3 regions of the Mesorhizobium sp. M1066 genome follow, and region 2 is predicted to be linked to each of the others. Evidence: riboswitches for the same ligand, from Rfam matches in the RefSeq annotation. Region 2 holds a riboswitch; each other region holds the start of a gene.
What was found. Region 2 has a riboswitch for cobalamin ahead of NKH52_RS23375 (aromatic ring-hydroxylating oxygenase subunit alpha). Riboswitches for the same ligand answer to the same signal wherever they lie in the genome.
Positions count from the first base shown of each region.

Region 1: another riboswitch for cobalamin. It lies ahead of NKH52_RS29055 (ABC transporter ATP-binding protein); the one in region 2 lies ahead of NKH52_RS23375 (aromatic ring-hydroxylating oxygenase subunit alpha).
Region 3: another riboswitch for cobalamin. It lies ahead of NKH52_RS21585 (DUF1636 family protein); the one in region 2 lies ahead of NKH52_RS23375 (aromatic ring-hydroxylating oxygenase subunit alpha).

Region 1 covers NZ_JAMYMR010000037.1:20,155-24,694, forward strand. Annotated here, with positions in the region: gene NKH52_RS29045 (DSD1 family PLP-dependent enzyme) at 1-972, shown strand, start outside; gene NKH52_RS29050 (AraC family transcriptional regulator) at 977-1,810, opposite strand; cobalamin riboswitch at 2,106-2,312, shown strand; gene NKH52_RS29055 (ABC transporter ATP-binding protein) at 2,475-3,263, shown strand; gene NKH52_RS29060 (ABC transporter substrate-binding protein) at 3,309-4,256, shown strand; gene NKH52_RS29065 (FecCD family ABC transporter permease) at 4,392-4,540, shown strand, end outside.
Region 2 covers NZ_JAMYMR010000022.1:12,484-17,023, forward strand. Annotated here, with positions in the region: gene bglA (beta-galactosidase BglA) at 1-27, shown strand, start outside; gene NKH52_RS23355 (ABC transporter ATP-binding protein) at 53-1,165, shown strand; gene NKH52_RS23360 (DUF680 domain-containing protein) at 1,243-1,479, opposite strand; gene NKH52_RS23365 (DUF680 domain-containing protein) at 1,549-1,746, opposite strand; gene NKH52_RS23370 (DUF680 domain-containing protein) at 1,818-2,015, opposite strand; cobalamin riboswitch at 2,526-2,727, shown strand; gene NKH52_RS23375 (aromatic ring-hydroxylating oxygenase subunit alpha) at 2,843-4,090, shown strand; gene NKH52_RS23380 (FAD-binding oxidoreductase) at 4,115-4,540, shown strand, end outside.
Region 3 covers NZ_JAMYMR010000018.1:92,412-96,951, reverse strand. Annotated here, with positions in the region: gene NKH52_RS21600 (winged helix-turn-helix domain-containing protein) at 70-1,278, shown strand; gene NKH52_RS21595 (DUF6348 family protein) at 1,330-2,007, shown strand; gene NKH52_RS21590 (hypothetical protein) at 2,037-2,333, shown strand; cobalamin riboswitch at 2,379-2,582, shown strand; gene NKH52_RS21585 (DUF1636 family protein) at 2,622-3,050, shown strand; gene cobW (cobalamin biosynthesis protein CobW) at 3,053-4,090, shown strand; gene NKH52_RS21575 (cobaltochelatase subunit CobN) at 4,109-4,540, shown strand, end outside.

The DNA.
Region 1 (4,540 bases), on a different contig from region 2:
CCGCTGCTTGCGCATATCGGCAAGGCGCTCGGCACCAATCATGTCATGACCTTCCATCCGCCGATCAGCGAGGCGGTGCTGAAGGCGTTTCCGGATGCCGATCTGCTGTATGGCAAGCCGATGCCTGTCGATGCGGCAAGGGCTGTGCTTTCGAGGGGCGTGGTCGACTGGTCGCGTGTCTGCTGGCTGATCGACAGCGAGGAGAGACTGGCGGAATATGGCGCCCTCGCTGGCGAACTCGGCATCGGCCTGCGCATCGCTTTCGAGATCGATGTCGGGCTGCATCGCGGCGGGTTCGCCAATCCTGAGGCCTTGTCGAAGGCGTTGAGCGCGTTGCCGGCCCGGCTGCATTGCGAAGGCGTCATGGCCTACGAGGCGCATGCGCCGCTCATTCCCGGCCTTTTCGGCGGACCGGCAAAGGCATTGGCCAAGGCGTCGGCGCAGGCCTCGGCGTTCGTCGCCTGTCTCGGCGCCGACCAGCGCCGTATCCTGAACATCGGCGGCAGCAAGACCGCGCTGCTTCATCATGGCGGCATGGCCAACGAGGTCTCGATGGGCTCGGCCTTCGTGCTGCCCAGTGATTTCGATACGCCAGGCCTCGACGGCTTCCAGCCGGCGGCCTTCATCGCCACGCCGATCTTGAAAATGGTCGAGCCGATGCTGCCTGGCCCGCCGGCCGTCACCCGCCTGCTGCAGGCGCTCGGCCGCTTCCCGCGCAAGGGCTGCTATCTCTATGGCGGCAAGTGGATGGCCGAGCCCGTCTTCCCCGAAGGCATGAAGGCGAACGGGCTGCTCGGCCTGTCCTCCAACCAGCAATTCATGGGCTTGCCCGCCGACGCGACCGCAAAACCCGGCGACTACGCGTTTCTAAGGCCGACGCAGAGCGAAGCCGTGCTGCAGCAGTTCGGGTCGATCGCTGTGTTTTCCGGCGGCGGGATAGTCGATCGCTGGCCGGCGCTGCCGATGGCCTGACCGACTACGCCTTCACCGGTATCCAGATCTCCAGCCCGCCATTGCCGCTGCGTGGGTCGAACTCAGGGCCGTAGCGTTCGAATTCCGGCGCATCCGATATCTCGTGGCCGGAAGCCGGCAGCCATTTGTTCCAGATCGTATTGACCGTGCGGCGGATGGTCGAGATGTGTTCGCGGTGGGCAAAGACCGCATATTTCTGCGCCGGCACCCGCACCCGGCTGAATTCCCTCGGCAGGTCGGAAAAATCAGACACTTCGACGCCGGCGATGTAGTCGAAATTGCCGGCATCGTCGCCGTTGACGCAGACGCCATAGGCGACATCGCCGGTCTCGCCCGGAATGTTGCCGATATAGGGGCCGAAGCGCTGCCATTGCATCGGAATGGCGGCGCTGGTTTCGCAGCTGTAGCGTTCGCCGAGGCCGGCGATCAGGAACGGCCGGCTGGTCTCGAAACGCGGTGGTTCGAGATTGGTGAGGAAGGACTGGTCCATCAGGATCGGCTCCACGAGGTCGAGCTTGTCGAGTGTGCCTTGCGCGCGCACCAGTTCCGGCGTGGTGCCGAACTGATCGCGGAAGGCACGGGTGAACGCCTCATGCGAGTTGTAGCCGGCGTCGAGCGCGACGGAGAGAATGTCGGGCGCCCCGCCGGCCAGCTTGCGCGCCGCCTCGGTGAGCCGGCGTGAGCGCATGTAGCCCATCACCGAGCGGCCCGTGGCAGCGCCGAAAGCCCGCGTCACATGAAAACGCGACACGCCGCTGCTTTGCGCGATATCGTCAAGCGAGATCGCCTCCGGCAGATGACTTTCGACGAACCACAGCGCTTTCTCGGTCGGGTTCATTTTGCTCCTCGCATTGGCCAGATCATCCTGCCGTTTCCTGGCGCGGCCAGTTTGATCGAAATTGCGCATCCCGCGCAATCGAACCGATCCCGTCACAGTCGCACACCGATATGGCACAGCGGTCGAGCGCCCCTTGCCGCCGACGAGCCAAATTCGGCAGGCTTCGCTTGACAGCGCCAGGCGGCATCCTCTAAATGCGTAATATTATTACATATCGAGAGCGTGAAATGCATGTTTCCCCTAGCCGGTCCACCACTCCGTCCGAGAAATCCATTGCGAAGCGATTGGGGGAAATCTACGCTGAAGCGGTGATGGTCCCCGAGTCGAAAGGCGAGGGGTGAAAAGGGAACACGGTGAGATCCCCAGGGGTCGAGGCCGTGGCTGCCCCCGCAACTGTAAGCGGCGAGCAAAATCCGTGAATGCCACTGGCCGGCAAGGCTGGGAAGGCAGGATGGCGCAACGACCCGCGAGCCAGGAGACCTGCCATCACTGAGTTGACCGGACGGGGTGTGCCGGGAGGAAACGCGAATCCCGGTCTTGTCGGCCGCTTCGCCAGCTTCCTTCCGTCGCCAGTTTTGGAAAGTGACGGAAAGTTGGACGGCTCTATCGATCATCGCATCATCGTGTGCACGCTTTGCCATCCCGGCAATCTGGCGGGCAGCCGATGACCGTAGCGCTTCTCGAAGCACATGACCTCTGCGCCATGGCCAATGGGCGGGATCTGGTTCAGGCGGTCAGCTTCTCGGTGGCCGCTGGCGATCGCCTAGCCATCATCGGTCCCAACGGCGCCGGCAAGACGACGCTGCTGCGCATGCTGTCGGGCATGCTGCGGCCAAGTTCCGGCGAGGTGAAGCTCGGCGGGCGGCGGCTGGACGGGATTTCGGCTGCCGAGCGGGCACTGCATATCGCCGTGGTCGGCCAGACCGACCAGCCCGATCCGCGGCTGGCGGTGATCGACTATGTCGAGCTTGGCCGGGTCCCGCACGCTCGGTTACGGCGCAGGAGCGAGGAGCGTGACATTGTCGTCGATGCGCTGCGCCGGACCGGACTGCTGCCGCTGCTTGGCCGCACCATCGGCTCGCTGTCGGGCGGCGAGCGCCAGCGCGCCCAACTGGCCCGCGCCATCGCCCAGCAGCCAAAGATACTGTTCCTCGACGAGCCGACCAACCATCTCGACCCGCGCGCCCGCGGCGAACTGCTCGACCTCGTGGCAGGCTTCGAGATGACGGTGATCGCGGTGCTGCACGATCTGGCGCTGGTGGCACCGTTCGCCACCAGGGTGGCGGTGATGAACCATGCCCGTCTGCAAGCGCTCGCCGCACCGCGCGAAGCGCTGACCCAAAAGCTGATTCGCGAAATTTTCGGCATCGATGTGCTGCGTCTGCGCCATCCGACCGAAGACCGCGAACTGACGGTGTTCGATGTTCCGAACCGTGCCGCGCCGCCATCCTGATTGAAGCCGTCCCATATCGATCATCCCGTCCACAGGAGCAAACCCTTGAAACGCCTTGCTTTTTCGCTTGCCTTCTCGCTGCTGGCCTCGACAGCCCTGGCCTTCCCGGTGACCGTCGACAGCTGCGGCAAGCCGCTGACCTTCGATGCGCCGCCGAAGCGCGCGGTCATCCAGGATCTCAACATGGCCGAGATGGCTTTCGCGCTGAAACTGCAGCCGTCGATCGTCGGCCTGACCGGCATCACCGGATGGTACAAGGTGGGTCCCGAATTCAAGGCCGAGCAGGGTTCGATCCCGGAACTGGCGCCGAAATATCCGACGCTCGAAAACCTCGTCGCGGTCGAGCCCGATTTTTTCTTCGCCGGCTGGTATTATGGCATGAAGCCGGGTGGTGAAGTGACGCCCGACACGCTTGCTCCGCACGGCATCAAGACGCTGGTGCTGACGGAAAGCTGCGTCCATCTCGACAAGAGCCGCCCCGCCGCCTCGATGGACCTGCTCTATGGCGACGTCGAGAAACTGGGCAAGATCTTCGGCAAGGAGACAGAGGCTGAAAAGCTTGTCTCCGGCTGGAAGACGCGGCTCGCCGACATCACCGCCAAGGTCGGCAGCGCCAAGGGAACGCGGGTGTTCCTCTATGATTCCGGCGAGGACAAGCCGTTCACCGCAGGCAAGTTCGCCATCCCCAGCGCCATGATATCAGCCGCCGGCGGCGACAACATCATGGCCGACATGGACACCAGCTGGGGCAACACGGACTGGGAAACGGTGGCGTCGCGCAATCCGCAATTCCTCATCCTGCTCGATTACCAGGACGGTGGCGGCTACAGGAAGCTGCTCGATTTCCTGAAGGCGCATCCGGCCATGAAAGAGACGGACGCGGTCAAGAACGAGCGCTTCGTCGCGCTTCGCTATGCCGAACTGACTCCCGGCCCGGCCAACATCGAAGCGATCGACAAGCTCGCCAAGGCCATGCATCCGGAAGCGTTTTGATGCCTGTCGCCCAAAAGTGCGCAGCGGTTTTGGGGCAACGACATGCATGAACAAAAGATCCTGGAAGTGCGTCGCACGCGTCCTGACAGACACGACGCATTTCCAGGCTTGCGCCATCCGGCATTTGCACTGGCCATGCTGGTGGGAGCGGCGGCGATCGCCGCTCTCGCTTTGCTGTCGATCGCCTACGGCTCGACGCTGATCCCGCTGACCGACATCGTTGCCTCCCTTGGTCGTGCAGTCGGCTTCAGCGGGCACGACGTGGCCGGGCCGGTCGGCAAGAT
Region 2 (4,540 bases):
GGCGCCTGGTTCGGGCGTCTCGACTGAATTTCCAATCACTGGAGGAAACCAAATGGCCGATGTCACGCTAAGACAAGTGAAGAAGTCCTACGGCAATCTGAACATTCTCCATGGCATCGACCTCGATATCAAGTCGGGCGAGTTCATCGTCTTCGTCGGCCCGTCGGGCTGCGGCAAGTCGACATTGCTGAGATCGATCGCCGGGCTCGAGGAAATCACCTCCGGCGAGCTTAGAATAGCCGGCGAAGTGGTGAACGACGTGCCGCCGTCGAAGCGGGGCATCGCCATGGTGTTCCAGTCCTACGCGCTCTACCCGCACATGACTGTCTACGACAACATGGCGTTCTCGATGAAGATCGGCAAAGAGAACAAGGCCGAGATCGACCGCCGCGTGCGTCAGGCCGCCGAGATCCTGCAGCTGACCAAATATCTCGACCGCCTGCCCAAGGCGATGTCCGGCGGCCAGCGCCAGCGCGTCGCCATCGGCCGCGCCATCGTGCGCAATCCCAAGGTGTTCCTGTTCGACGAGCCGCTTTCGAACCTCGACGCGGCGCTTCGCGTCGCCACCCGCATCGAAATCGCCAAGCTCAAGGAATCGATGCCCAACACGACCATGATCTACGTCACCCACGATCAGGTCGAGGCGATGACGCTGGCCGACCGCATCGTGGTGCTCAAGGACGGCCATATCGAGCAGGTCGGCACGCCGATGGATCTCTACAAGAAGCCAGGCAATCTGTTCGTTGCCCAGTTCATCGGCTCGCCGGCCATGAACATCCTGCCCGCGACCATCGACAAGTCAGGCAATTCGACCGTCGTCAGCCATGTCGGCGGACGCAAGGCAACCGTGCCGATCGCAACGCCTGCTTCGGCGAAGGGTGCTGCGGTGAGCTTTGGCGTGCGGCCGGAGGACCTGATCATCGCCAGCGGCGCTGACTATCTGTTCGAGGGGACGGTCGACTATCTCGAGCAGCTCGGCGAGGTTCAGCTAGTCTATGTCGACATCGGTCGCGCCGACCTGCCGCTGGTGACCAAGCTGCCCGGCAATGTCGAGGTCAAGCGCGGCTCGACATTGCGGCTGAGCGCCAATGGCGAGGACCTGCATATCTTCGACGCTGACGGACGGTCGTTTGCCCTTCATGAGGCTGAAGCGAAGGCGGCCTGAGGCAGGACCGCGTCTTGGACGCAAAAAGAGCGGCGGGCTAGCCCCGCCGCTCTTTTGTTGAAGATTAGCTTCGGCTGTTAACGGCCGAAGAGATTCCGGTCGCTGCCCTGAGGGGCGGACTTCTCCACGTCGCCCGACGAATTGAGCAGCTTCTCGACGAGGCCACCGCTGTTGCGGACCGAGCTCGTATGCGCGCTGTCAACCGAAGTAACCGCAGGCTGACTGGCGCCATTGGAGCCAAAGTTGTCGCTGCCGGCGAACGCGCTGCCGGTGATGGCCAGAACGGCGGCGGCAGCAATAAGGATCTTGTTCATTTTAATCTCCTGAATTCTGGATTTCGCCAGGACGGCAGACACAGCTGCCGTCGCTTGCGAAATTGGCTGTTAGCGACCGAAGAGGTTACGGTCGCTGCCCTGAGCGGGCGTCTGGGCAGCCGGTTCCGAGGTCTTGGTGGAAGCCGTGTACGACTGGTCCACTGCGGCGGCAGGCTGGTTGGAGCCGTTCGAACCGTAGTTGTCGCTGCCGGCGAAAGCGCTGCCGGAGATGGCCAGAACGGCGGCGGCAATGAGGATCTTGTTCATCTTAAATACTCCTGAATGTCTGAATTTCGCCATGGCGGCGGGCGAGCCCGCCGTCGACTGGGAATCGGCTGTTAGTTGTTGCCGAAGAGGTTGCGGTCAGCACCCTGGGCAGGCGCCTGAGCAGCCGGTTCCGACTTCTTGGTCGAAGCGGTGTACGAGCTGTCGACAGCAGTGGCTGCCGCGGCGTTCGAACCGTAGTGGTCGCTACCAGCGAAGGCGCTGCCGGAAATGGCCAGAAGGGCTGCGGCAGTGAGAATGATCTTTTTCATTTTTGGTACTCCAGTATCGTCTTTTTTCCGTCCGTCTAGCGGCGTGTCTTTGGAAATGAAATCGCGTCGTTCGGACAGCCCCGATGTGGGAGGGCAGCCCCGTCTTTTCCAATCACGAAGTTGTTTCGTGTGGACCATGAATCTACACCTTGAAATTGTGCCAAGGGAGTCTAGAGATAGATTTTTCTTCTTTATATCAGCGTGTTAGGTTTAACCACCTAACGGATCACTGACTGTTTCAAAGGCCCAGCGTTCACACCGTCCTGCACGCACCGTCAACAGAAACGAACCGTTCGGTTCGATTTTAGAGCAAGCTAATAGTCACTTTTCGAAACCGTTAACCTTTTTTGACCCCGCCAAGGGATCCGATTCGGGGATATCGCAGCCGGCAAAATGGCCATCCGGGAGGTGGATTTCAGCCCGCGACGGTCTGCGGGAACGTTCGCATGCCGTGTCGCGCCGCATGGATACGATGTCGTTTTCATGCCGACGGCGCGCCCCCGATCGTGGTTAGATCATACCATCTCAGGTGCCGCTTCGTGACGACGAGGCGGAGAATTGGGAAGCCGGTCAGAATCCGGCGCTGCCCCCGCAACGGTGGTGGAGTTCAAGTCGCAACGGGAGACCACTGGGCAACTGCCTGGGAAGGTGTCGCGATGGTCCGCAAGGACAACTCCAGAGCCCGGAAACCAGCCCGAGATTGTTAGACTCGACTGATCGCGGTGGGCGGTCAAGAGGTGGATAGCGCATGTCTGGCACCTAGCCGGCCTGCGTTTCAATCCTTCCTCCATCACCACCAGTTCAGTCCTTAGAAACGAGGACAGGACATGGATACCCGCAACGACATGCTGAGGCTCCTGAAGGGGCGCCGGCAAGGCTTTTCGCTGGAGCAGCCCTTTTACACCGATCCGGACTACTTCAAGCTCGACATGGAGCTGATCTGGTATCGCGACTGGCTGTTCATCGGCCATGATTGCGAACTGCCGAAGCCGGGCAGCTACATCACCGTGCAGATCGGCGACTACCCGGTCGTCCTTGTCCGCGACCAGCACGGCAAGATCAACGCCTTCCACAATTCCTGCCGCCATCGCGGCAGCCGCGTGTGCAACGCGGAGAAGGGTACGGCGGCAAAGCTCGTCTGTCCGTATCATCAGTGGACCTATGAGCTGGACGGCCGCCTGCTGTTTGCCCGCCAGATGGCCGACGGTTTCGACAAGAGTGATTTCAGCCTGAAGCCGGTCGCCTGCGAGAGCGTCGGCGGCTACATCTTCATCTGCCTGGCCAAGGAACCGGCGGATTTCGCGCCGATGCGGGCGATGATCGAACCCTATCTTTTGCCGCACCGGTTGCGTGAAGCAAAGATCGCCTTCGAGAGCACGATCGTCGAGAAGGGCAACTGGAAGCTGGTCTGGGAAAACAACCGCGAGTGCTATCACTGCGCCGCCAATCATCCTGAGCTGTGCAAGACCTTCCCCGAGGCTCCGACCGTGACCGGCGTCAACGGCGCCGACAGCGACCCTGAAATGGTCGCGCACTGGGCCAAATGCGAGGCATCAGGCCTGCCGAGCAAATTCCGCATCGATCCGGCAGGGCAGTACCGCGCCACCCGCGCGCCCCTGCTGCGCGATGCCGTCAGCTACACCATGACGGGAAAACGGGCAGTCCAGAAGAACCTGTCCGACAGCGTTTCAACCGACCGCATCGGCTCCTTGCTGCTCTATCACTATCCGACGACCTGGAACCATATCCTCGGCGACCACGCCGTCACCTTCCGCGTGCTGCCGATCAGTGCCACGGAAACCGCGGTGACGACAAAATGGCTCGTCCACAAGGATGCGGTCGAAGGCGTCGACTACGATCTCGCTGAGCTTACCCATGTCTGGACCGAGACCAACGATCAGGACCGCCGCATCGTCGAGGAAAACGCCTTCGGCATCTTGTCGCCGGCCTACGAACCAGGCCCCTATTCGGAGCTGCATGAGGGCGGCGTGATCCAGTTCGTCGAGTGGTACGCGTCGTTCATCGGACCGCGCCTCGCAGAAGGCGACCGGCCGGCCCTGCGCAGCGTCGCCTAGCCCAGGGGACAGAGGATGAATGCGATGACGGACCTTGGCCTCTATCGCCATCTCGACCAGATGACGCCCTGGAACGACAGGCTGCAGGTGCTGGAAGTGATCGGCGTCAGTGACGAAGCGCCTGACGTGAAGACCTTCACCTTCCGCTCCGACAACCAGACCTGGTTCCGCTACAAGCCGGGCCAGTTCGTGACGCTGGAACTGCCGACATCGGACGGGCCGCTGATGCGCACCTACACGCTGTCGTCCTCGCCGTCGCGGCCGTTCTCGATCGCGGTGACGGTCAAGGCGCAGGCGGGCAGCACCGGTACGCGCTGGATGTTCGACCAACTGACGCCCGGTTCGCACGTCAAGGCCTATGGGCCGACCGGCGACTTTTCGCTGCACAGCCACCCGGCGGCCAAATATCTGTTCATTTCGGCCGGCTCCGGCGTGACGCCGATGATGTCG
Region 3 (4,540 bases), on a different contig from region 2:
AAACCCTGCTAGCATGGGTTGGAATCAGCCATTCGACCCTCGGTCAAAACACTTCAAAGTGATGCCTGCATGAAGGAAAAGATCTCGCTCCCCACGGCCCGTCGCATCGCGCTTGCCGCCCAGGGGTTTCTCGATCCCCGCCCGACCGGTACGCCCGACCGCCGGCATTTTGCTCGCACCCTCTCCCGCACCGGCCTGCTGCAGATCGATTCCGTCAGCGCGGTGGTGCGCGCTCATTATATGCCGCTCTATTCGCGCCTTGGCCCCTACCCGTTCTCGCTGCTCGACAACGCGGCCGTGACGCGCAAGCGCACGGTTTTCGAATACTGGGCGCACGAGGCCTCCTTCCTGCCGGTCGAGACATACCCGCTGATGCGCTGGCGCATGCAGCGCGCCGAGCGCGGCGAGGAAATGTATCTGGGGCTCGCCAAATGGGGCCGCGAACACGCTTCCTATATCGAAGAGATCTACCGTCAGGTCGCCGAGCGCGGCCCGATCGCCGCTTCCGCGCTGGAGGGCCAGAAAGGCTCGGGCGGCTGGTGGGGCTGGAGCCATGCCAAGCACGCCTTCGAATGGCTGTTCTGGGCCGGCCGCATCACCACGGCGCACCGTCGCGGGTTCGAGCGTTTCTATGATCTGCCCGAGCGCGTGCTGCCGCAGGCGGTCCTCGACCTCCCGGTGCCGACGCCTGAGGACGCGCACCGCGAATTGCTGCGCATTTCCGCCCGCGCCCACGGCGTGGGCACTTCAGGCGATTTGCGCGATTATTTCCGCCTGTCGCCGGCCGATATGAAAGGCCGGTTGGAGGAACTGGTTGAAACGGGCGAGTTGCTGCCGGTGCGTGTCGAAGGCTGGGACAAGCCGGCCTATCTTCACCGGGATGCCCGCCTGCCGCGCAAAGTCGGGGCCCGCGCCCTGCTGGCACCCTTCGATCCGGTCGTCTTCGAGCGTTCGCGCACCGAGCGGCTGTTCGACTTCCACTACCGCATCGAAATCTACACGCCGGCCGACAAGCGGCAATACGGCTATTATGTCCTGCCGTTCCTGCTCGGCGACAGGATCGTGGCACGCGTCGACCTCAAGGCCGACCGTCCGGCCAGCGTGCTGCGCGTCCATGCGGCCTATGCGGAGGCTGGCGCGCCGCCTGAAACCGCTGCAGAGCTGTTCGAGGAATTGAAGCAGATGCAGGGCTGGCTCGGTCTCGAACGCATCGAAGTGACGCCTGCCGGGGATTTGGGTCCGGCGCTGCTGAGCGTGATCAGCGACGGGCGCTCTTGACATCAGCCGTCGGCTGCAGCCGTTTGAGGGAGTTTTGTCGGCCTAGGTTCAATGATGGCATCGCAAGAGGTTCTCGACCTGATTCACGAAGCGTTGATTGCGCATGGGATCAGCGCCATCCGTGGACAGAACGATGTCAGGATTGAACTGGAAGACCTGCGCTTTGAAGCCCAAGTTTTCGACAAGGAGCCGTCAGGCTCGGGTCGCAGGCTTGTTCTCGAAATCTACGTCTTCTCACCGTTGCTAGGCACTCAGCCGGTCATCGAATCTTTTGTTGGACTGGGCGACACGCGTGAACAGGCGATTTTCCAAGCATTCGGAAAATTCCTGATCGGTGTATTTCATGTGCTGATCGAGGGCCTTGCGGAGCATGTTTGCGAGAACATGCAAGCCGAGATTGCATTCTGGCAACGGAATGATGCTGGCTGGAAGATCTACGGTGGACCTGTGATCACACAGGCTGCAGTGGAATGCACTCTCAACCGGACATATCCAGCGTTTTATGCCCGCTTGAAAAAACTGTTCACGGCTAAGGTTCGCCCTGGCAGTCATTTCATCCGGATATTCCTGGCGAGCTATGGCGGAGCACTGGTCGGCAACGAAATTCTCCTGGACAACGAAACTTGGCCGGAAGGTCAAGAGCTCCTCGTTGATCAGGACTGGCACCACGGCGACGGGTACCAGGCGCTGCGTCAGGTCATCCTTGCGTTGCCGGGAGATAACAATTGAGCCAACGTACACAGGCTAGCGGATAAACAATGGATATCAAAGCCAGGCTGACCCAAGAGGTGCAGGAGTGCCTCGATAGGATTTCGTCCTTTTCATGGGACGTACATGCGCAGGCAATCCGAAAACGCTACCCTAGACCTGCTGGAGACACATTTGGCTTCAAAGTTGATGGCATTTACTTCGATGTGGGTGACAGCGCCGGATGGCTGGACCGGCAAGATGGAGATATCCTTCTGACGGCTTTCGTTACAGCTTTTCCTGATTCCAACAACGAAGATGGCATTCGCGAAGAGCGGTCAGTGGTAGTGAAGCGTCCCCGCCCCTGATTTCAGATTGCCCCTGCGTTGCGTTGACACCGCTGCCCGCAAAAGCCTAAATCCGGTTCAGATGGTCTCTTGCCCGCAACGGCAAGAGCTAAGAGGGAATGCGGTGCGGGGCAAAATCCCAAATCCGCGGCTGTCCCCGCAACTGTAAGCGAAGAGCCAAGGCCGAAAGCCACTGGGGAGTTCCCGGGAAGGCGGCTACCAAGGCGATGACCCGCGAGCCAGGAGACCTGCCGTCTGCGACTTTAGAATCCGATCGCCCGGCGGGTTTCCGGGCAAGGAGCCCGATCTTTGGACCACGACAGCAGTTTTTCGGCTGGCACAGCGGATATTTCGTCCGGCCATGATGATGCCTTGGCCGGCGTCACCATCATCGTCTGCGCCTCCTGCCGCGATGAGACCGGCGCCGACGCTCATCCCCGCGCCGGCGAATTGCTGGCGGACGACACGCGCCGCGCCGCATCTGGCGATAACATCCGCATCCGCAGCGTCGAATGCCTCGGCAATTGCAAGCGCCGCCTGAGCGCCGCCATCCTGCGCGACGGTTGCTGGAGTTATGTCTTCGGCGACCTGACAGCGACCAGCGGCGCCGACCTCATCACGGGTGCCAAGCTTTTCGCCACCTCGACCGACGGCCTGATCCCGTGGCGTGGCCGTCCCGATAGCCTGAAGCGCGGCCTCGTTGCCCGCATCCCTCCCCTAGACCTGCTGAAGGATTGACCATGACTGCTTCCGTCTCGCGCGTTCCCTGCACCGTCGTCACCGGCTTCCTCGGCGCCGGCAAGACGACGCTGGTCCGCCATCTCCTGGAAAACGCCGGCGGCAAACGCATTGCCATCATCGTCAACGAATTCGGCGACATCGGCATCGACGGCGAGATTTTGAAGGGCTGCGGCATCGACACCTGCCCGGAGGAAAACATCGTCGAACTGGCCAATGGCTGCATCTGCTGCACCGTCGCCGACGATTTCGTGCCGGCGCTTGACAAGATCCTGTCGCTGACGCCGAGGGTCGACCATATCCTGATCGAAACCTCGGGCCTGGCGCTGCCCAAGCCGCTGGTCCAGGCCTTCCAGTGGCCGAGCGTGAAGAGCCGCGTCACAGTCGATGGCGTCATCGCCGTGGTCGACGGCCCGGCGCTGGCCGAAGGCCGCGTCGCCAACGACATGGACGCCTTGCAGGCGCAGCGCGCCGGGGACGAGACGCTCGACCATGACGATCCGGTGGAAGAAGTGTTCGAGGATCAGATCGCCTGCGCCGACCTGATCATCCTGTCGAAGAGCGACCTGATGGACGCCGCCGGCACCGCCCGCGCCAACGCCATCATCAACGAACATTCCGCCCGCGCGGTGAAGATCGTGCCGACGTCGCATGGCAAGGTCGATCCCTCGGTGCTGCTCGGGCTCGGTCTCGCCGTCGAGGACGACATCGAAAACCGCAAGTCCCACCATGACGGCGCATTCGACCATGAGCATGACGACTTCGACACCTTCATCGTCGACATTGCCTCGATCGCCAATCCGGACGAGTTGGCAAAGCGCGTCGCCACCGTCGCCGAAGAAGAGAACGTGCTGCGTGTAAAAGGCTTCGTCGAGGTCGGTGGCAAGCCGATGCGGCTCTTGCTGCAGGCTGTCGGGCCGCGCGTCAATCATTACTATGACCGCGCCTGGACGGCGCAGGACGACCGCCGTTCGCGCCTCGTCGTCATCGGCCTGAAGGGGCTGAACCGCCCGGCGATCGAGCGTATACTCGCCGGCTGATCTCGGACACGGGTTGCGATGCACATCCTCACCACGACATCCGCCTCGCTCGACGACCTCGCCGAGCCGGTCGATCTGCGGCAGACGCCGGCGGATATCGTGGCCCTGTCCTTCACCGACAGCGATCTCGCCGGACTGGCGGCAGCCTGGAAGGCCGATGCGGAACACCTGCCCTCGATGCGGCTGGCTGCTCTTCGCGACTTGCGCCATCCGATGTCCGTCGACCTCTGGGTCGACAGCGTCGCCCGCCACGCCAAAATCATCCTCGTGCGCATCCTCGGCGGCTACGACTGGTGGCGCTACGGCTGCGACCAGCTTGCCTCGACCGCCCGCGCACACGGCATAAAGCTGGCGCTGCTGCCCGGCGAATGCCGCGACGAGGATCTGCGCCTGATCGAAGCCTCGACGCTGCCGCGCGAGGAGCTCGATGGCCTGCTCGACTATTTCCGC